DNA from 3 places in the Kitasatospora sp. SC0581 genome. Region 1 is predicted to be linked to each of the others. Evidence: riboswitches for the same ligand, from Rfam matches in the RefSeq annotation. Region 1 holds a riboswitch; each other region holds the start of a gene.

Evidence for each region. A riboswitch is a leader RNA that binds a small molecule or an ion and turns the genes downstream of it on or off. The one in region 1 is predicted to bind thiamine pyrophosphate.
Region 2: another riboswitch for thiamine pyrophosphate. It lies ahead of thiO (glycine oxidase ThiO); the one in region 1 lies ahead of ACLWS4_RS35870 (purine-cytosine permease family protein).
Region 3: another riboswitch for thiamine pyrophosphate. It lies ahead of thiC (phosphomethylpyrimidine synthase ThiC); the one in region 1 lies ahead of ACLWS4_RS35870 (purine-cytosine permease family protein).

Annotation. Positions count from the first base shown of each region.
Region 1 covers NZ_JBLRWA010000046.1:4,028-14,402, reverse strand. Annotated here, with positions in the region: gene ACLWS4_RS35875 (glycerophosphodiester phosphodiesterase) at 1-470, opposite strand, end outside; gene ACLWS4_RS35870 (purine-cytosine permease family protein) at 580-1,998, opposite strand; TPP riboswitch at 1,991-2,135, opposite strand; gene ACLWS4_RS35865 (S1C family serine protease) at 2,402-4,195, shown strand; tRNA gene ACLWS4_RS35860 (tRNA-Ser) at 4,259-4,346, shown strand; gene ACLWS4_RS35855 (MerR family transcriptional regulator) at 4,530-5,357, shown strand; gene ACLWS4_RS35850 (MFS transporter) at 5,403-6,620, shown strand; gene ACLWS4_RS35845 (FAD-binding oxidoreductase) at 6,787-8,151, shown strand; gene ACLWS4_RS35840 (hypothetical protein) at 8,428-8,610, opposite strand; gene ACLWS4_RS35835 (hypothetical protein) at 8,609-8,938, shown strand; gene ACLWS4_RS35830 (pyridoxine/pyridoxamine 5'-phosphate oxidase) at 9,478-10,278, shown strand; gene ACLWS4_RS35825 (EamA family transporter) at 10,329-10,375, opposite strand, start outside.
Region 2 covers NZ_JBLRWA010000002.1:397,216-407,590, reverse strand. Annotated here, with positions in the region: gene ACLWS4_RS04960 (SAV_6107 family HEPN domain-containing protein) at 1-543, opposite strand, end outside; gene ACLWS4_RS04955 (DUF4126 domain-containing protein) at 1,160-1,762, shown strand; gene ACLWS4_RS04950 (phytoene desaturase family protein) at 1,786-3,303, shown strand; gene ACLWS4_RS04945 (hypothetical protein) at 3,330-4,226, opposite strand; gene metF (methylenetetrahydrofolate reductase [NAD(P)H]) at 4,432-5,346, opposite strand; gene ACLWS4_RS04935 (polyprenyl synthetase family protein) at 5,544-6,722, shown strand; gene thiE (thiamine phosphate synthase) at 6,790-7,443, opposite strand; gene ACLWS4_RS04925 (Rv2175c family DNA-binding protein) at 7,443-7,808, opposite strand; gene ACLWS4_RS04920 (NAD(P)/FAD-dependent oxidoreductase) at 7,861-9,069, opposite strand; TPP riboswitch at 9,153-9,265, shown strand; gene thiO (glycine oxidase ThiO) at 9,269-10,375, shown strand, end outside.
Region 3 covers NZ_JBLRWA010000035.1:48,466-58,840, reverse strand. Annotated here, with positions in the region: gene tenA (thiaminase II) at 1-186, shown strand, start outside; gene ACLWS4_RS33020 (hypothetical protein) at 257-1,558, opposite strand; gene ACLWS4_RS33015 (hypothetical protein) at 1,755-3,062, opposite strand; gene ACLWS4_RS33010 (DUF5326 family protein) at 3,325-3,525, shown strand; gene ACLWS4_RS33005 (PKD domain-containing protein) at 3,613-6,108, opposite strand; TPP riboswitch at 6,347-6,481, shown strand; gene thiC (phosphomethylpyrimidine synthase ThiC) at 6,476-8,290, shown strand; gene ACLWS4_RS32995 (SRPBCC family protein) at 8,349-8,780, opposite strand; gene ACLWS4_RS32990 (VOC family protein) at 8,798-9,154, opposite strand; gene ACLWS4_RS32985 (helix-turn-helix domain-containing protein) at 9,268-10,065, shown strand; gene ACLWS4_RS32980 (CBS domain-containing protein) at 10,081-10,375, opposite strand, start outside.

The DNA.
Region 1 (10,375 bases):
ACGGCGCCGATCTTGAACCGCTCCAGGGTCCGCAGCAGCTCGGCCTCCACCCGGCCGCGGAAGCGCACCGGGTGCTTGGTCTCGATCGCCAGGTCCACCGGGCGGCCGCACTCCACCACCAGCTCCAGCAGCCGCTCCAGCCGCAGCACGCCGCGCAGCTCCGGGTCGGTGCTGGGGCGGCCGGTCTTCCAGGCGCCGAAGTCGTACGCCTCCAGCTCGGCGAGGGTCATGGCCGAAACGGTGCCCCGGCCGTTGGAGACCCGGCCGATCCGGCGGTCGTGCACGCAGACCAGCGCGCCGTCGGCGGTGACCCGGACGTCGCACTCCAGCGCGTCCGCGCCCTCGTCGAGCGCGCGCCGGTAGGCCGCGAGGGTGTGCTCGGGCAGGGCGTGGGAGGAACCGCGGTGGGCGATCACCTGGACGGGCGGCACGGTGCGCGCCGCCGCCGAGGACAGGTCTGGGCTGGTCACAGGCCCAACGATAGGCGGCGGAGGTGAAGCGCGGACAAAGACGGCCCCAACCTGTGGGGCCGTCTGCGCACCTGCGGGGCCCGCTCGGGCCCCCGCTCCCTCCGCTCCGTCAGCCCCGGACGGCGCGGCGGCCGAGCGGGGTGAGCGCCCAGGTGGCCAGGGCCGGTACCAGGAAGGCGAACAGCGAGGCCGAGGTCCACTCCTGCGGGGTGAAGTGCAGCGCCTCCTGGGCGGAGGTCCAGAAGTCCGTCCACCAGCCCGCGACCTTGGTCGGCGCGATGAACTGGTAGACCGCGAAGCCCAGGGCCCACGGCAGCAGCATCAGCCAGCGGGACGGCGCGTCGGCGGAGAGGTTCCAGCCGCGCCGGCCGGCGCCGAGGAAGTAGTCCACCACGAGCACCGCCAGCAGCGGCACGAACACCGAGCCGATCAGGCCGAGGAAGCCGTAGTAGGTGTCGGTGAACTCGTCGATCTGCAGCGCCAGCACGGTGATCAGCACGCCGATCGCGCCGGAGAGCACCCGGCGGTCCACCTTCGGCAGCAGGTTCTGCACCGACATCGCGGTCGAGTACACGTTGGCGAAGGACTGGTCCGTCTCGCGCAGCACCAGCACCAGCAGGAACAGCCAGCCGGCCCAGACCCCGAGGAAGGAGTCGAAGATCCGGTTCGGGTCGCCGTCCGACTGCAGCAGCGCCATCAGGCCGAGCACGTAGCACCAGACCTGGGCGACCGTGTAGCCGGAGAAGCTGCCCCAGAACGCCGAGCGCGGGGTGCGCGAGTGCCGGGTGTAGTCGGCGGCCAGCGGCACGAAGGAGACCGACACCGCGATCATCGCGTCGGTGGCGCCGAGGAAGCCGTGCCAGTTGCCCGCGCCCGGGTCCGGCACGCCCTGGCGGCCCAACTGGACGGTGAAGTACACCATCGCCACCGCGACCGCCCCGGCCACGAAGCGGCGCAGCACCGCGATCGAGCCCAGCGGCCAGATGGTCAGCGCGGTGGTCAGCGCGCCCGCGAGCAGGACGAACAGCCAGCGGTAGCCGGTGGTGTGCGCGACGGTCTGCGCGCCCGCCGAGATGGTCAGCAGCTCGAAGACGCCCCAGCCGATGCACTGCACGATGTTCAGCACCGTCGGCAGGTACGACAGCCGGGTGCCGAACAGCCCGCGCAGGTTCGCCATCGCGGGGGCGCCGGTGCGGGCGCCGATCAGCGCGGCCACGGCGAGCATCGCGGTGCCGACCGCCGTACCGATCGTGATCGCGGTCACCGCGGCGGCCAGCGACAGCTCGCTGCCGGGGGCGCCGAGCACGGTGGCGGCGGTGGAGAAGCCGATCAGGCTGACGCCCAGGTTCATCCAGAGCGCGAAGTGGTCCCGGAAGCGCAGCGTGCGCGGCGGTTCGGTGTCCAGGACCAGGGGCGCTTCGACGTGCTCGGCGCGTTCCAGGAGGGCGGTCGCGCCCGGCGCGGGGGCGTTCGCGCCGGAGTCGGAGGCGTTCGTACCCGAAGAAGAGGATGGCGAAGCAGGCGGCATGGCCGATACTCCCTACGCCGGCATTACCCGGACAGGTTCCGGCGGTCAGCGCCCCCTCGAACGTCCGTCACTCGTGTGGCGTACGGTCGACATGCGCACTCTCAGCCTGGTGGGTCCAAGCTCCCGCGTGTCAGTTTGGAGCGCCAGGCTAACCGGCGCGGGTGCCGACGCCCAAGGCCGAGGGCGGGGCGGTCCGCATCGCGGACGCCCGACGGGGAGGGGAGCCCCGGCCGTCGGTAGGGGTGCCGGAGCCGGTGTCGGTGCCGCTGCGGGTGCTGACGCCAGTGCCGGTGTCGGTGCCGGCTAAGGATTCTTATGAGTTCTTCAGAGGGGTCCTTACGGCAAACGAATCGACAGTGCGAAAAACTATGGTCCTTGGTTCTGCCAGCTATGGAGGTCGTCCGTGAGCACCGAGCGCGAGGTTGGGCCCACCGGGCCGCAGGGGGAGCAGCCCGCCGGGCCGGGGGCGGCCGAGTCCGCTGCCGCGGGCCCCGCTCAGGGCGGGCACAACCCGACCATGGCGTTCCGGCGGGTGCCCGAGCCGGAGGTGGGCGCGGTCGAGGCCGCCGCCGCCGAGGCGGCGCCGTCCGCCGACGCCGTTCCGGCCGAGGAGGTCCCGGCCGGGGGTGGGCACAAGCCCACCGTCGCCTTCACCAAGGTGCCCGCACCGGAGGCACCCGCCGAGCCCGTGGCACCCGCCGTACTCGCCGTCGAGGAGCCGGCCGTCGACCCGGCCACCGGCTACATCGACGCGCCGCCGCCGGTCCTGCCGCCCGTTCCGCCCGCCCCGGTGGCCGCCGCACCCGCCGCCCCGGCCCTGCCGCCGGCCGGCAACCCGTACGCCACCCCGACCCACGGCGTCCCCGCCGCCGGCGCGCACGAGGGGTACGGCGCCGCTCCGGCCGCGCCCGCCGCCCCCGCCGCGCACGGCCACCACCCCTTCGGGGCCGGCCAGCCGCTCGGCGGCTGGGGCCCCACCTACGACTCCACCTCCGGCGGCGCCGGCTACCCCGGCGGCCCGGCCGGCCCGCTCGGCTACCCGGCGGAGTACCCCGGCGGCCCCGGCGGCCCGCGCAAGAAGCGCGGCGGCCTGGTCGCCCTGATCGCGGCCGTCGCGCTGGTCGCCGGTGTGGCCGGCGGCGCGCTCGGCGTGTCCGTCTCCGACAGTTCCGACCGCAGGAGCTCCGCGAACGACCACCGCAGCACCACCGTCCAGGCCAGCGACACCCAGAAGAACGAGCCCGTCCCCGGCTCGATCGCCGCCATCGCGCAGAAGGCGCTGCCCAGCGTCGTCACCATCAAGGCGCAGGGCAACGGCGAGTCGGGCACCGGCACCGGCTTCGTCTTCGACACCGAGGGCCACATCCTCACCAACAACCACGTCGTCGCGCCGACCCTCAGCGGCGGCAAACTGACCGTCAAGTTCGCCGACGGCAGCTCCTACAGCGCCTCGGTGCTCGGCCACGCCGAGGGCTACGACGTCGCCGTGGTCAAGATCGACAACCCGCCCAAGAGCAAGCTGGCCCCGCTGCCGCTGGCCGACTCCGACAAGGTCAACGTCGGCGACGCCACCGTCGCGATCGGTGCGCCGTACGGCCTGGAGTCCACCGTCACCAGCGGCATCATCAGCGCCAAGGACCGCCCGGTGGCCTCCGGCGACGACACCGGCTCGCAGGCCTCGTACATGAACGCCCTGCAGACCGACGCCTCCATCAACCCCGGCAACTCCGGCGGCCCGCTGCTCGACTCCGGCGGCGCGGTGATCGGCATCAACTCGGCGATCCAGTCCAACGCCTCCGCCAACGGCCGGGCCGGCAGCATCGGCCTGGGCTTCGCCATCCCGATCAACCAGGCCAAGTGGGTCGCGGACACCCTGATCAAGACCGGCAAGCCGGTCTACGCCAAGCTCGACGTGCTGCGCAACGACGACTACAAGGGCGACGGCGCGCAGATCCAGACCAAGGACATCCAGGGCCAGCCCGCCGTCACCCCCGGCGGCGCGGCCGACAAGGCCGGCCTCAAGCCGGGCGACGTCATCACCAAGCTCGGCGGCGTCCCGATCGACAACGGCCCCGCCCTGGTCAGTCGGATCTGGACGCACAAGCCCGGCGAGACCGTCGACGTCGAGTACACCCGCAACGGCCAGACCCTCACCACCAAGGTCACTCTCGGCCAGCGCGAGGGCGACCAGCCGTAACCCCCGCCCGCACCGAAACGTGTGCACCGAACCCCGCCGGACCCGTTAGGCTGACCTCCGCCTGGAGAGCTGCCCGAGCGGCCTAAGGGAACAGTCTTGAAAACTGTCGTGCGGTGACCCCGTACCGTGGGTTCGAATCCCACGCTCTCCGCCGGTAGGAGAACCACCTGCTCAGGGCGGGTGCCGAGACCACTCGGCACCCGCCCTCGGTGTTTTCCGGGCGGGTGCGGGCGCCGGCTGTGGGCCAGGTGGGGAACTGCCGTGGAACGGCCACGGGCGAGGGCGGGGCGGGGGTTGACCCTGACACGGTGGCAGGGGGTGGAGTGGTCGCACCATGTTGAACATCGGAGACTTCGCCAGCCACGGCCGGGTGTCGGTGCGGATGCTGCGCCACTACGACGCGATCGGGCTGCTGCGGCCCGCCCGGGTGGACCCGGTCAGCGGCTACCGCTTCTACGAGGCGTCCCAACTGGCCCGGCTCAACCGGGTGATCGCGCTCAAGGAGCTCGGCTTCACCCTGCAGCAGGTGCGGGCCGTCCTGGACGAGCGGGTGGACGCGGCCGAGCTGCGCGGGATGCTGCGGTTGCGGCGGGCCCAGCTCGCCGCGGCGATCGCGGCCGACGAGCTGCGGCTGGCCCGGGTGGAAGCGAGGCTCCGGACGATCGAGAGCGAGGGGACCATGTCCGTGCGGGATGTCGTGGTGAAGCCGGTGCCGTCCGTCCGGGTGGCCCAACTGACCGGTGTGGCCGCGAGTTACGAGCCGGAGGACATCGGGCCGGTGATCGGGCCGCTGTTCGCCGAGCTGTGCCGGCGGCTGGCCGGGGCCGGGATCGAGGCGGCCGGCCCGTCCGTCGCCCACTACCAGGACGCCCTGGAGGGCAACGGCTCGGTGCTGGTCGGGGCCGCCGTCCCGGTCGGCCCGTCGGTGCGGACGGGCGCGCACGACTTCGAGGTGGTCGACCTGCCGCCGATCGGGGAGGCGGCGACGATCGTGCACCGCGGCCCGATGGACGAGGTCCTGGGCGCGGGCCAGGAGCTGGCCCGCTTCATCGAGGAGAACGGCTACCGCTCGGCCGGCTACGCCCGGGAGCTGTACCTGGAGTGCCCGGAGGATCCGGCGGGGTGGGTCACCGAGCTCCAGGAGCCGGTGGTCCGCGGGTAGCCGGGCTTGCCCTCGACCCGGTCGAGGGTCCTAGCGTCACCGGGCATGACCACTGCCGCTGCCACCGCCGCCGTCGGTTCGCGGGCCGCGCTGCCCCGGACGTACCTGCTCTGGCTGGCCGGGGTCCAGGCCGGACTGCTGGGCGACGCCGCGCTGTACTTCGCCCTCGGCTGGGCCGCCTCCGCGCACGGCGGCGGCGCGGCCGGGCTGGTCCTGACGGCGGTCACGGTGCCGCGCACCGCGCTGGTCCTGCTGGGCGGCGCGGTCGCGGACCGGTTCGGCGCCCGTCGGGTGATGCTCGTCGGGGACACGGTGATGCTGGTCGCGACCGCCGCGCTGGCGCTGGTCGCGGCCGACCGGGGCACACCGCTCTGGCTCCTGGTCGCGGCGGCGGCCGTGATCGGGACGGTCGACGCCTTCCACCTCCCGGCGAGCGGTTCGATGCCGCGCCGGCTGGTGCCCGCCGACCGGCTGCCCCGGGCGCTCGCCCTGCGGCAGGCCGGCGGGCAGGGCGCCGTCCTGCTCGGGGCGCCGCTCGGCGGCCTGCTGGTCGCGGCCGGCGGGCTGCCCGGCGCGGCACTCGTGGACGCGGTGAGCTTCGGGGTCGTGCTGCTGGTCCTGCTGCGGGTCCGCCCCGGGGCGGACGGGCCGTCCGGTCCGCGGGCCGGCCTGCTGAGCGAGGCCGCGTCCGGCGTCCGGCTCGCCCTGGCCGACCCGTTGCTGCGGGCCGCGCTGCTGCTCACCGGTGCGGCGGCCGGGGCGCTGCTGCCGGTGGTGTCGCTGCTCGGCCCGCTGCTCGCCCGGGCGCACGGCTGGTCGGCCGGGACGGCGGGACTGGTGAGCGGCGGGCAGGCGGCCGGGGTACTGGCGGTGGCCGTCCTGGTCGCCCGGCGGGGCGCGCTGCCCCGGGCCGGCGTGGGGGCGGCCGCCGGGCTCTGTACGGCGTCGGCGGGGATCGCGCTGCTGGCCCTGGCCGCGGGGCCGGTGGCGGCGGTGGCCGGCAGTACGGTGGCGGGCCTCGGCTCGGGGCTCTTCGCCTGCCACCTCGGCCCGCTGGTGCTGACCGGCGCGCCGCCGACCCATCTCTCGCGGGTCCAGGCCCTGCTGACGCTCGTGCAGAGCCTGGCCCTGGTGCTCTCGAACGCCCTGCTGGGCCTGCTCGCGGACGCGGCGGGCGCCGCCCCGCCCACCCTCCTCTGCGCCCTCGCCACCGCCACCGCCGGCCTCACCGCCCTGGCCACCCCGACCCTCCGCCGGGCCTGAGCCGACCGGTCGCCGCGTCGGCCCCGGGATCCGGCCGGCACCTCCCCGTACGGCGGCCCTTGCCGCCCGTCCCGCTCCCCGCCCTTCCCGTGGCCCACTTGCCCGCCCCCTGCCGTCCGGGCAGAGTGCGGAGGTGGAGGCGGTCGGGCGGCGAGTGGAGGCGGCGATGAGTGATCTGACGGACCGACTGGTGCAGGGCCTCCCGGACGGGGCCGTCGTGGTGGACCCGGACGTGACCGCCGCGTACCGCCACGACATGGCGGGCTTCTGCGCGGCCGGGCAGCCCGCGGCGGTGGTGTTCCCGGAGACGGTCGAGCAGGTGCGGCACGTGCTGCGCACCGCGACCGAGCTGCGCGTCCCGGTGGTGCCGCAGGGCGCCCGGACCGGGCTGTCGGGTGCGGCGAACGCGGTGGACGGCTGCGTCGTGCTGTCGCTGGTGAAGCTGAACCGGATCCTGGAGATCGACCCGGTGAACCGGATCGCGGTGGTCGAGCCCGGTGTGGTGAACGCCGAACTGTCCAGGGCTGTCGAGGAGTTGGGCCTCTCGTATCCGCCGGATCCGTCCAGCTGGGAGTCCTGCACGATCGGCGGCAACATCGGTACGGGGGCCGGTGGGCTCTGCTGCGTGAAGTACGGGGTCACCAGCGAGTACGTTCTCGGGCTGGACGTGGTGCTGGCGGACGGGCGGCTGCTGTCCACCGGCCGTCGGACGGCGAAGGGCGTGGCCGGGTACGACCTGACCAGGCTGTTCGTCGGCTCGGAGGGGACGCTCGGGGTGGTGGTCCGGGCGGTTCTGTCGCTGCGGCCGGCGCCCGCCCCGCAGCTGGCGCTGGCGGCGGAGTTCCCGAGCGCGGACACGGCCGGGGCGGCGGTCTGCGAGGTGATGGCGCGCGGTCTGACCCCGTCGCTGATGGAGCTGATGGACGCGGTCTCGGTGCGGGCCGTCAACGAGTTGGGGCGGATGGGGCTGCCGGAGTCCACCCAGGCGCTGTTGCTGGTGGCCTTCGACGGGCCGGACCGGGTGGCCGAGCTGGCCCGGGTCGCGCGGCTGTGCCGGGAGGCCGGGGCGACGGAGGTGGTGCCGGCCGAGGACGAGGCGGAGTCCGATCTGCTGCTGGCCGCCCGGCGGATGGCGCTGCCCGCGCTGGACCGGCTGGGCACCACGATGATCGACGACGTGGCGGTGCCGCGCTCCCGGCTGGCGGAGATGCTGAACGGTGTCGCGGTGATCGCCGAGCGGCACGGGCTGACCATCGGGGTGGTCAGTCACGCGGGGGACGGCAACACCCACCCGATCGTCATCTTCGACGCCTCGGACGAGGAGGAGACGGCCCGGGCCCAGCGCTCCTTCGACGAGATCATGGCGCTCGGGCTGGAGCTGGGCGGCACGATCACCGGGGAGCACGGTGTGGGGCTGCTGAAGCGGGACTGGCTGGCCCGTGAGTTGGGCCCGGTGGCGTTGGACCTGCAACGGCAGCTGAAGGCGGTCTTCGATCCGCTGGGAATTCTGAATCCCGGCAAGATGATCTGATTTTCACTGAAGTATTTCGGCGGGGACCGCACGTCCGAACCCCTGCCGTCGTGGTGTGACATCCGACGGCCTTTTCATGACCGGGAAAGTCGACATGGGAGGGTGACCGAACTTTTCCAGGGGCGCGCGTGCGGTTCGCACGCGCCAGGGTGGTGCGCCCAGCGGATCGTGTGACGGTGCCGCGCCGTCCCCCGGACCGACCATCGACCAGCGGCCGTACGGGTGAAGTCCCAGCTCGGACGGGGTATCTCGCCGCGTTTTCCGTTTTCCCGGCCGTCATGCGCGGCCCGGGTGGATATCACGCAAACGGGCGAAATTCGCCGTGTGAGCTAGCGCTTTGTCGATTTGTTGCGGAAGTCTGTCTTCCGGCGTCGCAGCCCGCAGGTGTTCGTCCGGTCGACGAACCTTGCGCACCTTGATCGACCATTGCGCGACAAGCAGCTTCCCGGAGGCATTCATGGCTCGCACCCACCCCCGTCGAACAGCCGGGCTCCTACTCGCCGGCCCGCTCGCGGCCGGCCTGCTGCTGGCCGGTGCCGGGGCTGCCGCCGCCGACAACGGCGCGGGCGCCGAGGGCGCCTCCAACGCCGGGGCGGTCTCCGACACCGGCACCGGCAACGTGTTCGGCGGGGTCGACGGCAACTACGTCTCCACCCAGCAGACCGCCGCCGGCTCCGGCGCCACGAACCAGGACAACACCATCGCGGTGAAGGACAACACCGGCACCGTCCAGGGAGGCCAGGGCAACAAGGACGTCAACGTCGTCGTCGCCCCGACCTTCAACTGACCGGCCGACTGACCGGCCGCACGGCCGAGTGACGGCACCGGGCACCACGGAAGGCGGGGGCGCCGGACGTGGGTGGACGCGGGTGAGCTGAGCAGCCGCCGACAGGCCCGGAACGGAACGGCCGGAACGGACACCGAACCACCGACGCATCACCACCAGAGGGAACAGCGCAACGACCGGCCTGCGGAAAGGGTCACCGCGAAACCGGTCTCGTGGGCGGTGCCGCCATCGGCACCGCCCACGAGTGTGTCCGGCGCCGGTCCCGGGTTCCCCGGCCGTCGGCCCGGGCGTCCCCGCAGGACGTCCCCGCCGGGCCTCCCCGCCGGATCGCCCTGCCGCGCATCGCCGTCGGAGCACCCCGCCAGGCATCCCCGGAATCCCCCGCCGACCGGCCCGGATCCGTCCACCGAGGGCCCGCGCCCGGAGCCGTCGGCCCACGGCGGTACGGTTGCGCTCCGACAGCGCACCCACGTGCCCGGGCCCGGATGGACCGGCCCGGCCGGGGCGGCGACCGCGGCAATCGGAAGGAAGGGCGCGCGATGGCGGCGGAGGAGGAGGGCCTGACCGGCCCGGACGAGGCCAGGCCCGCACCGGAGGCCGGGGCGGAGCCGGCGGCGGACGCGCGTCCGGAGCCGTCGGCCGAGCCGCTCCACGAGCACCGCTCCGGGCCCAGGTCCGTCCCCGAACTACTGCTCGGCCGCCCGCCGATGGCCCGCCCGCTGCCGTCCTTCGACCACCAGGCCGCCCCCGCCGAGCCCGGCCCGCTGTTCGTGGACTGGCTCGCCACCGCGCTGCACGCCGGTGTGCTGGACCCGCAGGCCTTCACCCTCTCGACCGTCGACGCGGACGGCATGCCGGACGCCCGGGTGCTGGTGCTGCGGGACGTCGACGCGGCCGGCACCGGCTGGAACTTCTCGGCGGCCGCCGACAGCCCCAAGGGCCGCCAGCTCGCCGAGCACCCGGCCGCCGCGCTGACCGTCTACTGGCCGCAGCTGGGCCGCCAGGTCCGGGTGCGCGGCACCGTCGAGCGGGCCGCCGACCTGGTCGCGGCCGCCGAGTTCGCCACCCGCTCGCCCGCCGCCCGGGTCGGCGCGCTGGTCGGGCGGCAGAGCGAGCCGCTGGGTTCGGTCGCCGAGTACGACGAGGCGGAGGCGGTTGCCCGTCGCCGGCTGGAGGCGCATCCGGACGCGGTCGCGCCCGGGCACGCGGTCTACACCCTGTGGGCGCACGAGGTGGAGTTCTGGCAGGGCGACGCCCAGCGCCGGCACACCCGGCTGCGCTACACCCGCACCGGCCCGGTCAGCTCCCCGGAGTGGTCGCGCACCCTGCTCTGGCCGTAGCGCTGTAAGGCCGCCGGGTCCCCAGGGCGTCCTGGGGACCGAAGCGAGGGCTACCGTCGCCCGGTCAGCGTGGCCCCCACGCTGGCCGCGACCACGC
Region 2 (10,375 bases), on a different contig from region 1:
CACGACGCCGTCCGACGGGAGCCGGGGCGGGGGCGGCGCGGCGTGCAGGCCGAGCAGGCGCTCGACCAGCCGCAGGAAGAGGGCGGAGTTGCGGACCAGGTCGTCGGCGTCGCGGGCCGAGGCGGCGCCCCTGATCCCGGCCTCGGCGGCGGCCCGGCGGCGGGCGCCGGCACCGTAGTAGACCGCCCACTCGGCGAGCTCCGGGGCCACCTCGGGCAGCACCTCCCAGGCGCTGCGGATGGCCTTGCGCCGGCGCGGGCTCTTCTCCGGGCGGCCGCGCACCGCCAGGACGGCCGCCACCGTGCGCAGCGCGGCCAGGTGGGCGGTGGCGTAGCGCTCCAGCGGGTCCTCCAGGGCGCGGGCCCGGGTGAGGGTGCGGTGGGCGTCGGCGAGCAGGTCGAGGGCGGCCGGCGGCGCGGCGACCCGGCGCAGCACGGGGTGGACGTCGGCTCCGGCGGGGCGCCCGGCGGACGGGCCCGGGAGGTGCGGCGGGGCGGCGGAGTGGAGGCGGGCGGTGACGGGCTCAGGACGGCTGACGGTCATGGTCTCCCCCGTTCCGAGGCAGCGCGCGGACCGGGTGGTCCGTGCCCCTCCATCGTGAACGGCACCACTGACAATCCGGCCGGGCCGGCCGCGCCCCGGGCGGCTCCGGAAGGGCGTCCGGAAAAGGCGTAGCGGCGGCGGGCGCGGTCCTCCCCCGGTTCCGCGCCGCCGCCGTGCCGTCGCTCCGCCGCTCCCCCGTGGTCGGCGGTGGCGAGCTCCCCCCTCGCGGCCGGTCTCCCCCCGGCCCGCTCCGCCGCCCCGTGTCGGCGGTGCGGGGACCGTGACCAGCCCCGTGGCGGTCCGTCCGCCGCCTCCCCGGGCCGGTTCGGCCGGGGGACGGACGGATCCGCCGCCCGGGCGGGCCCGGCGCCCGACGCGCCGCCCTCCCGGGTGCCACCACTCTCCCGTCTCCGCAGGTCGGGGGCCATCCGCTGACGTACTCAACCGCGGATCTGAGTATTTGTACTCAGTGCGCCCCGGCCCGTCCCGGTCCGGCCGGCCGCCGGAACCGGCGGGTGCGTCCACGGCGTCCCGGGTGCCGGGTACGGTACGGCGGGGCCGGGCGGTACCGGCCCACCGGACGACCAGGGGACGCGATGACGAGGAGGGGGACGCGATGACGGTCCTGCCGCTGATCTTCACCAGCGGACTGGCCAGCGGCATCAACGCCTACGCGGTGGTGCTGCTGCTCGGCCTGCTGGGCAGGTTCGCCGACGCGGACTCGGTGCCGCAGGCGCTGGAGCGCACCGACGTGCTGGTCGTGGCCGCGGTGCTGTTCGCGCTGGAGGCGGTGGCCGACAAGATCCCGTACGTGGACAGCGTCTGGGACGTCGTGCACACGGTGATCCGGCCGGTCGCCGGCGCCACCGTCGGCGTGCTGATCGCGGGCAACGACCCCGGCTCGCTGAGCGAGGTCGCGGCCGGCGCGATGGGCGGCACCTCGGCGCTGGTCAGCCACCTGGTGAAGGCCTCGCTGCGGATGGCCGTCAACACCTCCCCGGAGCCGGCCAGCAACATCGTGGTCAGCATGGCCGAGGACCTCTCGGTGGCCGGCCTGATCACCCTGGCGATCTTCCACCCCTGGCTGGCCGCCTCGGTCGCCGCCGTGGTCCTGGCCGCCGGGCTGCTGCTGGTCTGGCTGGCGGTCAGCCGGATCCGCGCCTTCCGGGCCCGCCGCCGCGAACGCCGGGCCGCCCGGGCGGCGGCGGGGAGCGCCTGAGACTGGTCCTAGGATCAGGTGCCATGGCAAAGATCGTCGTCATCGGCGCAGGAATGAGCGGGCTCGCGGCGGCCTCCCGGCTGGCGACCCTCGGCCACCGGGTGACGGTCTGCGAGGCGGGCGGCACCTACGGGGGCATGGTCGGGCGGTACGAGCGCGAGGGCTTCGCCTTCGACACCGGGCCCGGCCTGCTCACCCTCCCGGCGGTCTACCGCGACCTCGCGCTGAAGACCGGCAAGGAGCCCCTGGAGCAGCTGGTCGAGCTGGCCCCGGTCGACCCGGAGAGCCGGCACCTGTTCCCCGACGGCACCGCCGTCACCCTGCCGAACGCCTCCCGCGGCGGCGTCAGCCAGGCGCTGGACGCCGCCTTCGGGGCCGGCTCCGGCGCCCGCTGGAGCGCGGTGATGAACCACGGCCGGACGGTCTGGGAGGCCACCCGCCGCCCGCTGCTGGAGGAGCCGCTGCCGGCCGAGCGCGGCGTGCTGTCCCCGGCCGACCGGGCCCTGGTGGGCACCGACCCGTACCCCGTCCCGCCGCGCACCGGCCTGGCCCGGCTGCGCCGCGCCCAGCCGTGGTCCCTGGAGCACGTGGCCGCGCGCGAGCTCGACGGCCACCCCGGCCTGACCGCCCTGCTGTGCGAGCCCGCGCTGCGGTACGGCTTCACCTCGGCCTTGGCACCCGCCGGGGCCACCGTCCTGCCGTACATGGAGCAGTCCTTCGGCGTCTGGTACGTCCGGGGCGGGCTGCGGGCCCTCGCGGACGCCGTGTACCGGCGCTGCGAGCTGCGCAAGGTCGCGTTCCGCTTCGACACCCCGGTCACCCGGGTGGTCGTCGAGGGCGGCCGGGCGACCGGGGTCGAGACGGCGGACGGCCGGATCGACGCGGACCTGGTGGTCTCCGCGATGGACACCGACGCCTTCTACCGCCACGGCCTCGCCGAGTGGCCGGGGCTGCCGCCCGAGGAGTGGGAGCCGGTGGAGGTGCCCGGCCGCTTCAGCGTGCTGCTCGCCCTGCGCGGCCCCCGGCCCGAGGGCACCCCGCACCGCACGGTCGTCCACGCGGCCGACCCCGCCGCCGAGGCGAACGCCCTGACGCTCTCGGAGCCGCCCTGCGAGCGCCCCACCGTCCAGGTGCTGCGCCCGGACGACCCGGCGCTGCGGCCCGACGACGACCACGAGAGCGTGGTGCTGACCGCGACCGTCCCGGCCCAGGACGAGGTCGACTGGACCGTCCCCGGATTCGCCGACCGCTACGCCGACCGGCTGCTCGCCCACGTGGACGCGGCCGGCCTGGGCCTGCGCGAGCGGATCCTGTGGCGGGTCGTGCGCACCCCGGAGGACACCCGCCGGGAGACCGGCGCGCTGTTCGGCGCGGTCGCCCGCCCGGCCCTGGCCGGCTCCGCGGGCTCCTGGCTGAAGGCCGCCAACGAGTCCCCCGTCCCCGGCCTCTACCTGATCGGCGGCAACGCCCACCCCGGCGGCGGCCTCGCCCGCGTCGGCATGTCGGCCTGCATCACCGCCGGCCTGATCGGCCCGGCGTAACGGCCCGGTCGGCCCGGTCGGGCGGGTCAGCCCTGCTGGTGCCAGGTGTTCTGCTGCTGGTAGCCGTGGTTCTGGTCGTACATCGGCTGCTGCGGGATGCCCTGGGTGTGCGGGTCCGGCTGGGGCTGCCACTGCTGGGGCTGCTGCTGGGCGGTCTGGTCCCAGGCCTGCTGGTGCTGCGGCTGCTGCTGGTAGCCCGCGTACGGGTCCTGCTGCTGGTGCTGCTGCTGGTAGCCGCCGTACGGGTCGGGCTGCTGCTGGGGGTAGCCGCCGTAGGTCTGCTGCTGGTCGTAGGCGTAGGCGGGCTGCTGCTGGGTCTGCCACTGCTGCTGGTCGTAGCCGGCCTGATAGGCGGGGGCGTACGGGTCCTGGGGCTGCTGCTGGACCTGCGGCTGCTGCTGCTCGTAGTACCCGGGGGCGTAGACGCCGTCCTGGGCGAGCTCCTGCATCTCGAAGGCGGCGGTCTGCTCGACCTCCGGCACCTCGTCGGGCACCGGGGAGGGCAGCGGGGTGGGCAGCGGCGCGGAGGCCGGGGTCTCCTCGACGGGGCTGACCTCGCCGACCCGCTTGCGGGCGACCGCGGCGGCCGCCACCGCGGCGGCGCCGCCGGTGAGGGCGCCGAGCAGCGGCACCTTGGCGAGCGGGCCGGGCAGGCTGCCGTCGGGCTCCCGCAGGGACCAGCCGGTCTGGTGGCCGCGCTTGACCGAGAGGGTGACGAAGGCCTGTCCGACCGCGAACAGCGCGGCGCCGGCCCCGATCACCACGACCGAGCCGAGCACCATCCCGGCGGCCACGCCCAGGAAGCCGGCCAGGGCCAGGACCCGCCAGTGCAGCGGTGCCCGGTTCTGCAGCAGCACCTCCGCGACCAGCCAGAGCGCCACCACCGCCAACGCGACGTACAGCAGCAGGTATCCGATGCCCATCCGCCCCGCTACCTCCAGTCGCGTACCCGCGCGTGTGCGCCGCGCGTGTGCGGCGACTGTACCGGTTCAACGGCCGGGGTACCGCATCGCGTTCCCGCCGCCCGGGCACCGGCCGCACACGACCGAGCCCGCCACCGTCGGTACGGTGACGGGCTCGTGAACACCCGGCGTCGGCGCGGCGGGAGCAGGCCCCCGCGGCGCCCGCTCAGCGCTGGTGCAGCCCCAGGTTCTGGTAGATCTCCAGCGTCGCCGTCGAGTGGTTCAGCGTGATGAAGTGCAGACCCGGCGCGCCCTCGGCGAGCAGGCGCTCGGCCATCGCGGTGGCGTGCTCCATGCCGATGGCCCGCAGCGCCGCCGGGTCGTCGATGGCCGCCCGCAGGCGGGCCTCCAGGTCGACGGGGAAGGCCGAGCCGCTGAGCTGCGGGAAGCGCTCCAGCTGCTTGGCGTTGGTGACCGGCATGATCTCCGGGATGATCGGCGTCTCGCAGCCGGCGGCCGCCACCCGGTCGCGCAGCCGCAGGTAGTCGTCCACCTCGAAGAACATCTGGGTGATCGCGTAGTCGGCCCCGGAGCGGATCTTCGCCACGAAGTGCCGGATGTCCTCGTCCCAGTCGGTCGAGCGCGGGTGCATGTTCGGGGAGGCCGCGACGCCGACGCAGAAGTCGCCGATCCCCTTGATCAGCTCCACCAGCTCGTACGCGTAGGTGACGCCCTCGGGGTGCTTGACCCACTCGCCCATCGGGTCGCCGGGCGGGTCGCCCCGGACCGCGAGGACGTTGCGCACGCCCTGGTCGGCGTACTGGCCGATGATGTTGCGCAGCTCCGCGATCGAGTGGTCCACCGCGGTGAGGTGGGCGACCGGGGTCAGGGTGGTCTCGGTGGCGATCCGGCCGACCATGTTGACGGTGCGCTCGCGCGAGGAGCCGCCGGCGCCGTACGTCATGCAGACGAAGTTGGGGTCGAGCGGTTCGAGCCGGCGGATGGCGTCCCAGAGCTTCTGCTCGCCGGCCTCGGTGCGGGGCGGCATGAATTCGAAGGAGAAGGAGCGCTTGCCGGCCGCCAGGAGTTCGCGCACCGTCAGTGCGCGATCCGTTCTCGTGGAAGCGATTCCGAGTGCCATGCTGGCAGGCTATCCGGCGTTCGAAGGGGCCGGACAACCGTATTCCATCTATTGAGACAACTGATGGAAGACGTTCCGTTTCGCCCCGGAACGGCTCCGCCGCCCCTCCCCCGCACCCCGGGCCGAGCCGCTCGCACAGCCGTTCCCGGCCGCACCGCTACGCTTGCTGCACCCCAGAGAACCAGCGGAGCCCCATCGTGACCTCGTCCAGCACCCGGCCGGCCAGCCCCGGTTCGGCCCTCAGTGCGGCCACCAGTGCGGCCGGCAACGCGGCCGGCAGTGCGGCCAATCCCATGGACGTGGAGGACGTCCGCACCCGTGTCAACGCGGCGCTCGCCGCGTTCATGGACGGCCAGTCCGTGCTCCTCGACAAGATCTCGCCCCAGCTGGCCCCCGCCGCCGACGCGCTGCGCGACTTCCTGCTGGACGGCGGCAAGCGGCTGCGCCCGGGCTTCTGCTACTGGGGCTGGCGCGGCGCCGGCGGCCCGGCCGCGGGCGCGACCGGCGAGGCGATCGCCAACGCGGCCGCCGCCCTGGAGCTGCTCCAGGCCAGCGCCCTCGTCCACGACGACCTGATGGACCGCAGCGACACCCGCCGCGGCCTGCCCTCGGTCCACCGCCGCTTCGAGGCGCTGCACCGCGACAGCGGCTGGCGCGGCGACCGCGAGCAGTACGGCGCCTCCGCCGCGGTGCTGCTCGGCGACCTGCTGCTGATCTGGTGCGACGAGCTGTTCCTGCGCTCCGGCCTGGAGCCCGCCGCCGTGCTCGCCGCCAAGCCGGTGTTCGACCTGATGCGCACCGAGGTCATGCTCGGCCAGTACCTGGACGTGCTGGAGCCGGTGGCCGGCGACTCGACGGACGAGGGCGCGCTGGAGCGGGCGCAGACCGTCCTGCACTACAAGTCCGCGAAGTACACCATCGAGCGGCCGCTCCAGGTGGGCGCGCTGCTGGCCGGCGCCGGGCCGGAGCTGGTCGAGGCGTACGGGGCGTTCGGGCTGCCGCTGGGCGAGGCCTTCCAGCTGCGCGACGACCTGCTCGGCGTCTTCGGGGACCCTGCCGTCACCGGCAAGCCGGCCGGGGACGACCTGCGCGAGGGCAAGCGCACCCTGCTGGTCGCGCACGCGATGCGGGGCCTGCCGGCCGCCGACGCCCGGCACCTGGACGAGCGGCTGGGCGCGCCGGACCTGGCGGCCCCGGAGGTCGCCGAGCTGCGCGGGCTGGTCGCCCGCAGCGGGGCGCCGGAGCTGGTGGAGCGCCGGATCGAGGAGCTGATGCGGCAGTCGCTGGCCGCGCTGGAGGCGGCGCCGCTCGCCGACGAGCGGGCCCGTACGGTGCTGCTGGCACTGGCCGAGGCCGCCACCGTCCGCAAGTACTGAACGCACTGACGGGCGGCGACGGCCCCGGGCCGGTCCTGCGGGGTCCCACCGAGACCCGGGACGCCGCTCAGAGCGCGGCGCGCACCCGGCGGGACAGCTCGGCGGCGGCCGCCCGGGGGTCCGCCGCGGCCGTGATGGCCCGCACCACGACGACCCGGCGGGCACCGGCGGCGAGCACCTCGTCCAGGTTGCCGAGGTCGATCCCGCCGATCGCGAACCACGGCCGGTCGGTGTCCTGCTTCGCCGCGTACGAGACCAGGCCGAGGCCCGGGGCCGGGCGGCCCGGCTTGGTCGGGGTCGGCCAGACCGGGCCGGTGCAGAAGTAGTCCACCCCGGGCTCGGCGATCGCCGCGTCCACCTCGGACTCGGCGTGGCAGGAGCGGCCGATCAGCACGTCCTCGCCGAGGATCGCCCGGGCGGCCGGCACCGGCAGGTCGTCCTGGCCGAGGTGCAGCACGTCCGGCCGGGCCGCGTGGGCGACGTCGGCGCGGTCGTTGACGGCCAGCAGCTTGCCGTGCCGGCGGCAGGCGTCGGCGAAGACCTCCAGGGCCTCCAGCTCCTGCCTGGCCTCCAGGCCCTTGTCGCGCAGCTGGACGATGTCCACCCCGCCCGCCAGCGCCGCGTCCAGGAACTCGGCGAGGTCGCCCTGCTCCCGGCGGGCGTCGGTGCACAGGTACAGCCGGGCGTCGGCGAGCCCGGCGCGCGGCGTGTCCGCCGCCATCAGATCAGCATCGCCTGGGCGCGGCGCTTCACCTCGGTGCCGCGGTTCTCCCGCAGCGCCTGGATCGGGCTGCCGGGCAGCGACGGGTCCTCGGTGAAGAGCCACTCCAGGATCTCCGCGTCGTTGTACCCGCAGTCCCGCAGGACGGTCAGGGTGCCGGACAGGTGCTTGACCAGGCCCGGGCCGTCGATGAACGCGGCCGGGACCTGCAGCGACTTGTTGGGGCCGCGCCGGACGGCGATCAGGCCGCCGTTCTTGACCAGGTCACGCACCTCGGTGACCCGGACCCCCCACTGCTCCGAGATGTCGGGCAGGTACATCCAGTCGGTGACCAGGGATTCAATCTTGCTTTCGATCTCACTCACGCCACCAGACTGCCACCTCCGCGGCCCACCGCGCACCAGACCTGCCCCGCGCCTACCCCGCGACGGCCGCCTTCAGCGGTACCGCGGGGTCGGCCGCCCGGGCCGGGTCCAGCGCGGTGCCGCGCTCGATCAGCCGCCGCCCCTGGGCCAGGTCGCGCGGCCGGTCGACGGTCAGCAGCGCGCTCGGCACGCCGTCGCGCAGCCAGAGCACCGACCAGTCGGCGCCCCGCGGGTCGCCGCGCCGGACCAGCTCGTCGCCCTCGGCGTGCCGGCCGGCGTACTGGACCATCCGCCCGAACTGCTCGGACCAGAAGTACGGCACCGGGTCGTAGGCCGGCGCGTCCGCGCCCAGGACGGCGGCGGCCACCGCCTCGCCGGACCGCAGCGCGTGGTCCCAGTGCTGGACGGCCAGCCGGGCGCCGGCCCGGGCCGAGGGGTAGCTGACGCAGTCGCCGGCCGCGAAGACGCCGGGCACCGAGGTGCGCAGCCGCCCGTCCACGACGACGGCGCCGGTCGCGTCCAGCTCGACCCCGGAGCCGGCCAGCCAGCCGGTCGCGGGGCGGGCCCCGATGCCGACCACCACCTCGTCGGCGGGCAGGTGCGAGCCGTCCGCCAGCAGCACCGCGCCGGGCTCGACGGCGGCCACCCCGACCCCGCAGCGCAGCTCGACCCCGGCCTCGGCGTACCAGGCGGCCATCGCCGAGCCGAGCTCCGTCGGCAGCGCGCCGGGCAGCGGCGCCGGGCCGGCCTCGACCACCGTCACCTCGCAGCCCGCCGCGCGGGCCGCGGTGGACACCTCGGCGCCGATCCAGCCCGCGCCGACCAGCACCAGCCGCAGCCCGGGGCGCAGCAGCGCGCGCAGCGCCAGGGCGTCGTCCAGGGTGTGCAGCAGGTGCGCCCGCTCGGCGCCGGGCAGGGCGCGCGGCACGGCGCCGGTGGCGATCACCAGCGAGCCGTACGGGAGGTCGCCGCCGTCGGTGTGCAGCACGCCGGGGGTGAGGCCGGTGGCGCGGCGGCCGGTGAGCAGCTCGATGCCGAGCTGCCCGTAGTCGATGTCCAGGGCGGTGGAGTCGGCCTTGCCGAGCAGCACGTCCTTGGAGAGCGGCGGCCGGTCGTACGGCGCGTGCGGCTCCTCGCCGACCAGCGTGATCCGCCCCTGCCGGCCGCCCTGCCGCAGCTTGAGGGCGCACTGCGCCCCGGCCAGCCCGGCTCCGACGACGACCACCCGATCCGTTCCGCTCAGCTCTGCCACGCCCGCCACTGTACTCAGCGCGACGCGGCGGCCTCCGGGCCGTCCGCCCCGCGTACGGGCCTTCGGCCGGGCCGACCCCCGGCGTTAAGGTGGGAGGACCACACGGGAGCCCGGCGGACCGGGCTGAGAGGCGGGCTGACACGGCCTGCGACCGTCCGAACCTGATCCGGGTCATACCGGCGAAGGGAGAAGAGCAGCCTTGTCACGCTTGCCATCAGGCACCCATGCCGACGTGCTGGTGATCGGCGGGGGCGTCATCGGCCTCGCCGTCGCTTGGCGCACCGCGCGGCGCGGGGCGCGGAACGTGATCGTGGTCGACCCCGCCCACGGCGGCGGGGCCGCCGGGGTCGCGGCCGGGATGCTCGCCCCGGTCACCGAGCTGCAGTACGGCGAGGAGCCGCTGCTGCGCCTCGGGATGGCCTCGAACGAGCGGTACGAGACCTTCGCCGCCGAGCTCTCCGAGGCGAGCGGCGGCCTGGACACCGGCTACCGCCGCTGCGGCACGATCGCCGTCGCGCTGGACTCCGACGACCGCGAGGAACTGCGCGAGCTGTACGCCTTCCACCAGCGGCTGGGCCTGGACTCGACCTGGCTGACCGGCCGGGAGGCCCGCAGGCTGGAGCCGATGCTGGCCCCCGCCGTCCGCGGCGCCCTGCACGCCGCGGACGACCACCAGGTGGACCCCCGGCGCCTGCTCACCGCCCTGGTCGCCGCCTGCGGGCGCGCGGGCGTCCTGCTGCACCGCGCCGAGGCCGTCGAGCTGCTGGTCGAGGACGGCCGCGCGACCGGCGCCCGGCTGAGCACCGACGAGACGGTGACCGCCGACCAGGTCGTGCTCGCCGCCGGCCCGCACAGCCACCGGCTGCCCGGTCTGCCCGAGGGGGTGCTGCCCGCGATCCGCCCGGTGAAGGGGCAGGTGCTGCGGCTGCACGTGCCGGAGGCCTACCGGCCGTTCCTCTCCCGCAACGTCCGCGCCGTGGTCCGCGGCCGGCACATGTACCTGGTCCCCCGGGAGAACGGCGAACTGGTCGTCGGCGCGACCACCGAGGAGCAGGGCTACGACACCACCGTCACCGCCGGCGGGGTGTACGAACTCCTGCGGGACGCCCACGAGTTGGTCCCGGGGATCACCGAACTCCCGCTGCGCGAGACCTCGGCCGGGCTGCGCCCCGGCTCGCCGGACAACGCCCCGCTGCTGGGCCCGGCCCCGCTGCCCGGGCTGGTCGCCTCCACCGGCCACTACCGCAACGGCGTGCTGCTCACCCCGGTGACCGCCGACCTGGTCTCCGAGTACCTGGTCACCGGTGAAGTCCCC
Region 3 (10,375 bases), on a different contig from region 1:
ATCTCCACCTACGGCGACGAGGCCTTCCAGTCGGTGGTCCGCCGGGTGCTGGCGCTCACCGACCGGCTGGGCGAGGAGCTGTCCGCGGCCGAACGCCGGAAGGTGGTCGGGCACTTCGTGACCACCTCGCGCTACGAGTGGATGTTCTGGGACGCCGCCTGGCGCGGCGAGCGCTGGCCGGTCTGAGCCGTCCGGGCGGCGCCCGCACGTCGTCCGGAGCGTCCGGACGACGTGCGGGACCGCGGGCGGGTGCGGGTCAGCCGGTGACGAAGTAGCCGGTCAGGTCGGCGACGACGCTCACCGGGCCGCCGTGGTTGAAGACCGAGTAGGTGCCCCCGCCGGTGACCCCGGTGGTCGCCGAGTTGGCGATGGTCTGCCCGGGTTCGACGTTGACGGTGGAGGTGTTCGGCGGCTGGCCCCCGCCCGGGAACACCGTGAGGTGGCCGGCCTCGGTGACGTCGGTGATCGTGACGTTGGCCTCGACGCCCAGGACGTTCGGGACGGAGCCGTCCGTCGGTACGGCCCGGACGGTCGCCGTGGCTCCCCGTTGGAGCCTGCCGCCGATGTCCCGGGTGTCGAGGTTCCGGACCGGGGTCTTGAGCGCGCTGAACAGGCCCTTTCCGGACGGTCCGTAGGAGCCGACCACATCGACGATGACGTGTACCCAGCCGGCGCGGTTGTAGAGGTCGATCTTCCCGTCCGCCCCGACCGGCACCACGACCTGGTTCGCGACGGTCGACCCCACCGGGAAGTTGACGTTCGAGCCGTTGACGGGCCGGGCCGTCCCGGTCGGGTAGGCGGTCAGGAAGCTGTCCCAGGAGCCGTCGGTCGCGGTGACGTTGAGGATCACCGAGGTGGCGTCCGCGGTCCCCAGCTCGGGGCGGGCGACCTGGTACGTGCGCACCGCGTCGCCGCCGAGCCGGCCGGTGCCGTCGCTGCGGCTGTCGGCGATCCGGGTCGGGGCCAGCGGGCCGTACTTGTCGGTCGCGGTGGGGGTGTAGTAGCCGACCACGTCGAGCACCACGTCGGTGGTGCCCGCGTTGTTGTAGAGGGTGACCGTCCGGGTGTATCCGGAGCTCCACAGGTCGCCGACGGCGACCGTGACCAGGTTCGAGACGGTCTGGCCCGCCCTGAAGTTGATGCTGGAGGTGGCGGGCGCGGTGCCGGCCGCGCCCGCGGCGGAACTGAGCGACACGTAGCCGTCGGCGGTCGGGTTGGTCACCGTGACGTTGACCAGCACGGCCGTGCTCTCCGTCGGCACGGGGGAGGTGCAGGGGAACGGCGGGTGGTGGCCGCAGACCGTCGCCAGCGGAGTCCGGTAGTACTCGCCCGCTCCGAGTTTGCCGTGGTCGTGCGTCGGGACCTGGTTGTAGTCGCGGGTGTCCAGGACCCGGGTCGGGGCGATCCCGACGAAGCCCGCCGGCGTGGTGGTTCCGGCTGCCGCGGCCGTGGCCGGCGAGGCGGCGGGTGCGGCGGTCGCCGGGACGGCGGCGAGGGCCGGGGCGGTGAGGACGAGCGCCGCCAGGGCGGCGAGGGACATGGCTGTTCTGGCCCGCATGATCGGATCCCCCCGGGGGTCGACGGTGCTGGACGGGCTTGCTCCCAGTACTGGTTGGACGCATCGGGCCGCCCGGGGTTGTGCCCCTCCGGCGGAATTCCCGGCGGGGTGCCCGGACGCCGCTCGTCCCGGGCCCCGCCCGGCCCGCCGACCCGGGTGCTCCGGGGCCGGCGGGCCGGGCGGGATCGTGGCCGGCTCAGCCGGTGACGTAGTAGCCGTTCACGTCGGCGATGAGGTCCAGTCCGAACCCGTGGTTGAAGACGGAGAACCTGCCCTCGGGGGTCACCGCGGTGGTCGCCGAGTTGGAGGTGTCCCGCGCCGCCCTCACGTTGAGGGTGGAGGTGTTCGGCGCCTGGCCGGGCCCGGGGAAGACGGTGAGGTGGCCGTCCGCGAGGACGTTGGTGGCCGTCACGTTCGTCTCGACCCCCATGGCGTTCGGCACGGAGCCGTCGGTGGGGACGGCCTGGACCTGCACGGTCGACCCGGTGGCCACCGAGTAGCCGTTCCGGGTGTCCAAGGCCCGCACCGGGTTCTTGAGCGCGCTGAACAGGCCCTTTCCGGACGGTCCGTAGTAGCCGACGACGTCGACGATGACGTGCACCCAGCCGGCGTGGTTGTAGAGGTTGATCCTCCCGTCGGGCCCGACCGGCACCACGACGCGGTTCGAAACCGTCGTGCCCGCCGGGAAGTTGACGTTCGAGCCGTTGGTGGGCCGGATCGTCCCGGTCGGGTACGCGGTCAGGAAGCTGTCCCAGGTGCCCTCCGTCGCGGTGACGTTGAGGATCACCGAGGTGGCGTCCGCGGTCCCCAGCTCGGGGCTGGCGACCAGGTACGAGCGCATCTCGTCGCCGCGGAGCCGGCCGGCGGTGCCGTTGTCGCGGCTGTCGGCGATCCGGGTGGGGGTCAGCGGGCCGTACTTGTCGGTCGCCGTGGGGTTGTAGTAGCCGACCACGTCGAGCACCACGTGGGCGGTGCCCGCGTTGTTGTACAGGGTGAGCCACGGGACGAAGCGGTTGACCGGGCCGGTCGCGACCGTGACCAGGTTGGAGATGGTCTGGCCGGCCCTGAAGTTGATGCTGGAGGTGGCGGGCTTGGTGCCCGGAGTGCCGGGGGTGCCGCTGACCGTCACGAAGCTGTCGGCGGTCGGATCAGTCACGGTCACGTTGACCACCACGGCCGTGGCATCGGCCGGGATGACGCCGTAGCACTCCTGCGGGGGGTGGTTGTGGCAGCCCGTGGCGATCGGGGTCGAGTAGTACTCGCCCTCCTGGACCGGCCAGACGCTGTGGGTCGCCGGGTTGCCCGCGCGGGTGTCCAGGATCCGGGTCGGGGCCATCCCGACGAATCCGGCCGGTGCGGTGGCGCCGGGGGCTGTGCCGGCGGCAGCGGTGGCGGCCGCCGGGGCGGTGGCCGGGGCGGCGGTCGCGGGCACCGCGGCGAGGGCCGCGACGGTGAGGCTGAGCGCCGCGAGAGCGGCGGTGGACATGGCTGTGCTGGCCCGCATGGGTCGGGTTCCCCCCTGGTAGACGGCGCCGGGAGGGCATGGTCCCGGCACTAGGTAGGACGTTCCGGAAGGCCGGGGGTTGTGCCGCGTCGGAGGAATTCTCGGGGGTCACCCGGGGGGTCGGGATCGGGGGGATCTCGGGGTTCTCTCCGGGCCGTTGGGCCTCGTTCCGGCACTCGCGCCACCGTACGATCGAAGTACCGAAAGCAAGCGGGATGCGGCACCGGACGGCGGCCGACCCGAGGGGAGAAGAGGAACCGACATGGCTGAGCTCTGGAAGTCGCTGCCCTCCTGGGTGCGCAACATCGTCATCCCGGTGCTGGTCCTGGTGCTGGCCTGGAACATCGTCGCCTTCGTGTTCGGCGTCGTCGGCGCACTGCTCTCGATCGTGATCAAGCTGCTGGTGGTGGTCGGTATCGCGGCCGCCGTGGTGGTCCTGGTGAAGAAGGCGGCCAAGAGCTGACCGGCCGCCCCGACCGCCGCCCTGAGGCCCGGCCCCCCGCGAGACGGGGAGCCGGGCCTCTGGCGTTCTCCGGTGTCCGGAGTGCTGCTACTGGTTGCGGTAGTAGCCGAAGAGGTCGGCGATGACCTGGGTGGTGCCGGCGTGGTTGGCGATGTCGAACCGGCCTCCGTCGTCGACCGGGACGGTGGTGTGGTTGGAGACGTCCAGCCCCGGGCTGGCGTTCAGGTTGCTGGTGTCGGGCTGGGGCGTCCCGGACGCCCACGCGGTGAGGTGGGTGGCCCCGGTGGTGCCGGTCGCCGTCAGGTTGACCACCGCGGCGGTCGCGCCGGAGGGCACGCCCCGGACCTGCTGGGTGGAGAACGGGGTGAAGGTGACGTTGCCCCGCGAGTCGAGCAGACGGGTCGGGGGGACCGGGGTGAACAGGCCCTTGCCGTCCGGGCCGTAGTAGCCGAAGACGTCGACCACGAGGTGCGAACTGGAGGCGTTGGTGAAGAGCTCGACGCTGCCGTCCGCGCCCAGCGGGACCACCACCTGGTTGGGGATGTTCCGGCCCGGGGCGGTGTTGAGGTTGGAGCCGGCCGCGGGGCGCTGGGTTCCGCCGGGGTAGACGGTGACGAAGCCCGCCGAGGCGGACTCGGTGGCGGTCACGTTGAGCACCGCCGAGGTGGCGCCCGCCGGGACGCCGCCGGCGCCGGCCACCTGGAGCCGTCGGGGGGTGCCTCCGGTCAGCGGGGTGGCGTCGGAGCGGGTGTCGAGCAGCCGGGCCGGGGCGACGGAGGTGAAGCGGTCGGGGCTGCCGGCCGTGAAGTAGCCGAGGACGTCGGCGACGGTGTGCACGTAGCCCGCGTTGTTGCGCACCACCACCCTGCCGTCCGGGCCGATCGGCACGGTCACCAGGTTGGCGACGTCCTGGCCGGGGCCGAAGTTCACGTTCGAGGTGGTCGGCCGGGCGGCGGCGGACGGGTAGACGTCCAGGTGGCTGTCGGCGGTGCCCTCGGTGGCGGTCAGGTTGAGCACGACGGCCGTGGCGCCCGGGGGCACCAGGGTGCCGGCCGAGCCGGAGACGCGGTTGCGCAGGTCCAGATCGATGGTCTCGCCGGGGCCGAGCCGCGGGTAGCGGCCGCCCGGCTGGCGGGAGTCCAGGATGCGGGTCGGCGCGATCGCGGTGTAGCCGGCCGGGGTGTAGTCGACCTTCCTCCACTGCACATCCGTCCGGCTGGCGCCGAACTCGTCGGTGGTCGTGAGCTGCACCCGGTAGTCGCCGGGCTTGGCGTACACGTGACGCACGGTGGGGCGGTTCGGCCCCGACGCGGTGGTGCCGTCGCCGAAGTCGTAGGAGTAGTCGGTGATCCGCGACGGGACGACGGGGTTGGCGTCGACCGTGACGGCCAGCGGGTCGGAGCCGGTCTCCGGGGTCACCTTGAGGTCGGTCTTGAAGGAGCCGACGACCTCGTACGCGCCGCGGTCGCGGAAACCGCCGTTCGGGCCGGTGTTGGGGACGTCCGGGTGGTCCGTCGCGCCGTGGCCGAGCAGGTCGACGGCCGAGACGCCGGGCACCTCGGGGCCGGCGGAGTCGATCACGCCGTTGGGCAGCCAGCCGAGGGCGGCCACCGGCATCGAGTACCCCCACAGGTCGGGGTCGAACTGCACGCTGACGTTGAGGTCGTGGCCGCCCTGGCCGGTCGCGGCCTTCAGGTTCTCGGCCCACTGGTACTTGGTGCCACCCCACTCGTAGGTGGGGATGTGGCCGAGCCCGGGGGGCTGGATGGTGTTGTAGTCGAGGACGGTGCCCTCGGTCGAGCCGGCCGACACCCGGACGACGGACATGTCGGCGAGGTTGTTCGTGATCGTCGCGTGGTGGGACGCGCCGGCCAGGTCGAAGGCGGTCGACACCGACCACTGGAACCGCACCGTGTTGTGGGTGATGACGGTGTTCGGCGCGTCGGTCAGCGACACGGCCGACCCGAACGTGGAGTTGAAGTCGTTGCCGGCGATCACTGTCCCGGAGATGCCCGGCCCGACCTTCACGCCGCCGCTGGCCAGACTGACGATCGAGCGCTCCACCCGGACGTGGTCGCTGGCGCCGGTGACGTTGACGGCCGGCCGGAGGACGTCGCCGTTCGGCTGCTCGATCAAGTTTCCGGAGAGCTCGACCCGGCTGACCCCGTCGAGTTCGAAGTGGGTCACGTCGAAGCCGGAGAAGACGACGTCGTGCTGGCCGGAAATCCTCACCGCCTGCTTCTGCGGACCGGCGATGACCGGAAGGGTCTTCTTCAGGGCGAGGCGGCCGGCGCCGCGGAAGGTGATCGGCCTGCCGGGCTCGCCGGAGCGCCGGACGGTCAGGTCCTCGGCGTAGGTGCCCGACGCGACCTCCACGGTCTGGCCCGGCAGCACCTGGTCGGCGGCGGCCTGGACGGTGCAGAACGGAACCGCCCGGGTGCCCGGACCGCTGTTCGAGCAGGCGGAGTTGGAGCCTTCGACGTACAGGACTGCGGCCGGTTCGGCCGCCACCGCGGGCAGTGGCAGGCCCACCACGGCGGAGACCACGGCGGCGCTCAGGCCGGCCGCGTGACGGATGCGCACGGAGTACTTCCCCCAAGAATCGTCAGAGCCGCGACACCCCGGGCCGGTCGCCCGCACGGAGGGGCCGTGCGCGACCCGGTGGAGTGCCTGCGGAGCATTCGTGAGCATTATGAGGGTGCGTTCGGACACTTTCGGCCACCGGGGTGCCGTCGACGAGGACCCGCCGCCGGCCCGTGAGGCGCTCTGGACCTGCGGCGATCCGCTCGCTACGGTGTTGGGCGTCGTGTGCAGGCAACACCGCCTGCGACGCGGGAGCTCGGAGCACCGGGCTGAGAGGACGCTGACCGGGACGTCGACGGACGGACCGACGGCTGCGTCGACCGCAGGAACCTGACCGGGTAATGCCGGCGTAGGGAGTAGAGGTCAGATGACCACGTTCGAAGCACAGCCGCAGTCTGTCCGGAGCGCCCCCAGCAGCGAGCGCACCGGCTACCCGACCCCGGCCTGGCACAAGGCCTACCGCGAGGGATCGCGCCCCGACCTGCGCGTCCCGTACCGCGAGGTGCGGCTCACCAACGGCGGGACCGTCCCGCTGTACGACACCTCCGGCCCGTACACCGACCCGTCGTACGAGCCCGACGTGCGGCGCGGCCTGCCCGCGCTGCGGGACCCCTGGATCCGCCAGCGCGGCGACGTCGAGGAGTACGACGGCCGCGAGTCGCGCCCCGAGGACGACGGGATCAAGCACACCTCGCCGCGCGGCGGGAACCTGCGCAACCTGGACGCCGTCTTCCCCGGCCGCCCGCGCCGTCCGCTGCGCGGCCGCGATGGTGCCGCCGTCACCCAACTCGCCTACGCCAAGCGGGGCGTGGTGACGCCGGAGATGGAGTTCGTGGCGCTGCGCGAGGGCCTGGCGCCCGAGTTCGTGCGGGCCGAGGTGGCCCGCGGCCGGGCCGTCATCCCGGTCAACGTGAACCACCCCGAGGTGGAGCCGGCCGTCATCGGCACCAACTTCCTGGTGAAGATCAACGCCAACATCGGCAACTCGGCCGTCACCTCCTCGATCGAGGAGGAGGTGGAGAAGATGACCTGGGCCACCCGCTGGGGCGCCGACACCGTCATGGACCTCTCCACCGGCCGCAACATCCACACCACCCGCGAGTGGATCCTGCGCAACTCCCCCGTGCCGATCGGCACCGTGCCGCTGTACCAGGCCCTGGAGAAGGTGGACGGCCGCGCCGAGGAGCTGAGTTGGGAGGTGTACCGGGACACCATCGTCGAGCAGTGCGAGCAGGGCGTCGACTACATGACCGTCCACGCCGGCGTGCTGCTGCGCTACGTCCCGCTCACCGCGCGCCGCAAGACCGGCATCGTCTCGCGCGGCGGCTCGATCATGGCGGCCTGGTGCCTGGCCCACCACCAGGAGAACTTCCTCTACACCAACTTCGAGGAGCTCTGCTCCATCCTCGCCTCCTACGACGTCACCTTCTCGCTCGGTGACGGCCTGCGTCCGGGCTCGATCGCGGACGCCAACGACGAGGCGCAGTTCGCCGAGCTGAAGACCCTCGGCGAGCTCGGCCGGATCGCCCGCGAGCGGGACGTCCAGGTGATGATCGAGGGCCCGGGCCACGTCCCGATGAACAAGATCCGGGAGAACATGGATCTCCAGAAGGAGATCTGCGACGAGGCGCCGTTCTACACCCTCGGCCCGCTGACCACGGACGTCGCCCCCGGCTACGACCACATCACCTCGGGCATCGGCGCCGCGATGATCGCCTGGTGGGGCACCGCGATGCTCTGCTACGTGACCCCCAAGGAGCACCTGGGCCTGCCCAACCGGGACGACGTCAAGACCGGCGTGATCACCTACAAGATCGCCGCCCACGCCGCCGACCTGGCCAAGGGCCACCCCGGCGCCCAGGCCTGGGACGACGCCCTCTCCGACGCCCGCTTCGAGTTCCGCTGGGAGGACCAGTTCAACCTGGCCCTCGACCCGGAGACCGCCCGCGACTTCCACGACGAGACCCTCCCCGCCGAGCCCGCCAAGACCGCGCACTTCTGCTCGATGTGCGGCCCGAAGTTCTGCTCGATGAAGATCTCCCAGAAGATCCGCGACGAGCACGGCGACGGATCCACCGCCGTCTCCAGTGAGTTCGACGCCGAGGCGCTGGCCGGCATGGCCGAGAAGTCCGCCGAGTTCGCGGCCCAGGGCAACAAGGTCTACCTCCCGCTGGTGGACTGACCCGGGACGCCGGAGCGCCGCCCCGATCAGCTCGGGGCGGCGCTTTCGCGGTCCTCCGCTACCTCCCGGCGTCGGGGCTGGCGACCGGTGCGGCGGCCTCCAGCGTGCGGCGGATCACCGCCGAACCGTGCTCGACGGACTCGGCGATCGGTGCGGCCAGGGCCTCGGGCAGGACGTCGGTGTGCCACACGAACCTCGTCCGGCCGCCGGCCTCCGGAAGGGCCTGCATGGACGCGTGGTGGTGGGACGGGTGGAGGCTGCCGCCGACGACCGTGTAGGCGACCCGCATCGCCTCGTGGTCGAGGTCGACGAGCCGTTCGAGCACGATCGTGCCGTCGGCGAAGGTGACGGTGCGCGTGTCCGAGCTCAGCACGGTGTCGGTGACGAACCCGGGCGCCAGCCGCTCGTGCACCGCGCCGTAGTCGCTGAGCACCGACCACACCGCTTCGGGGCGGGCGTCGATGACGAGTTCCTTGTGGATCGAGGCCATGGGTGGTCGACTCCTCGTCAGGCCGAAGCGATGCAGAACAGGTGGCCCTCGGGGTCGGCGAGAACGGTCCAATCGCCTTCGCCGGGCTGGAACTCCGGCCTGGTCGCCCCCGCCGCGAGCAGCTCCTGCACCGCGGCCTCGGGATCGGCGACCGCGAAGTCGAGGTGGGCGTGCTTCGCGGCGTCGGGCCAGCCGGGCCCCCGGTAGCCGGCGACCCGCTGGAAGGCCAACCGGACCGGCCCCGCGCCGAGTTGGACGAAGTCGTCGTCGGCCTGCCCGAGGTCCCAGCCGGTGACCTGGCGGTAGAACCCGGCGAGGGCCCGGGGGTCGGCGCAGTCGATGGTGATCGCGGTGAGCTCCGCGTGGACGGCCATGGACGGCTCCCTTCCTGTCGTCACGTGGGCCCCAGCATCCGGGGTGACGGCACCGGAGGTCTTGAAGATCCTTGCGGGCCGTCCTGTCGTACCCGGCGGGTACCGTCCGCGGCATGCTGTCCGCATCGACCCTCGCCGCCCGGCCGGAGTTCACCGTGACCGTGGTGGGGTGCCGCTCCGACCACACCCAGTGGTCGCAGCCGGAGAGCCGCGACGACCACCGCCTGGTGCTGGTGCGACGCGGCAGGTTCCGGCGGTCGGCCGACGGCACCGACACCGATCTGGACGCGACCACGGCCTACCTGGGCGCGCCCGGCGAGCAGGAGCGCTTCGCGCACCCGGCCGGCGGCGACGTCTGCACGTCGGTCAGGTTCGAGCCCTCCCTCCTCGGGCGCCCGCCCGCCGCGACGACGGTGTACGTCGACGCGCGCGTCGACCTCGCCCACCGCCGTCTGGTCGCCGCCGCGGGCACCGGCGACATCGACTACGCGCTGGCGGAGGAACTGCTCCGCCTCGTCGCGGCCGCGGCCGGTGAGCCGACCGCCCGCGCCCGGCGGGCAGGCCGGCCGGCCGACCGGGCGCTGGCCGCGGCGGCGCGCGAGGCGATCATCGAGGAGGCCCCGGAGGCCGGTGGGCTCTGCGCGCTGGCCGCGCTGCTGGAGGTGTCGCCCTACCGGCTGAGCCGGGTGTTCTCCAGGGAGACGGGCGTCTCGCTGACCCGCTACCGCAACCGCGTACGCGTCACCCGGGCCATGGACCGGATCGTCGAGGGCGAACCCGGCCTCGCCGCCCTGGCGGCCCAGCTCGGCTTCGCCGACCAGGCGCACCTGACCCGCGTCGTCCGCGAGCACGTGGGACACACACCCACGGCACTGCGCCGGCTGCTCGCCCCGGGCCCGGGCCCGTCATGAGCCGGCGGGGCGGGGTCACGCGGGCACGGTGACGACCAGGTCGGGGGCGAGCAGGCCGGCGGCGCGGTCCGCGGTCAGCGCGCCGAGGATGTAGCCGTCCTCGTCGACGACGGGCCAGACCGCGAGGTGCTTGATCCGCATGGCGATCGCGGCCAGGGCCAGGCCCATGGTCGGCCAGGCGAACGGGCCGCGCTGGTGGGTGGTCGAGCTGATCGCGGTCCGCTCGGCGTACCAGGAGCGGGTGAGGAACGGATGGAGTCCGGTGCGGGTGACCAGCCCCTCGCAGCGGCCGTCGTGGCCGCGGACGAGC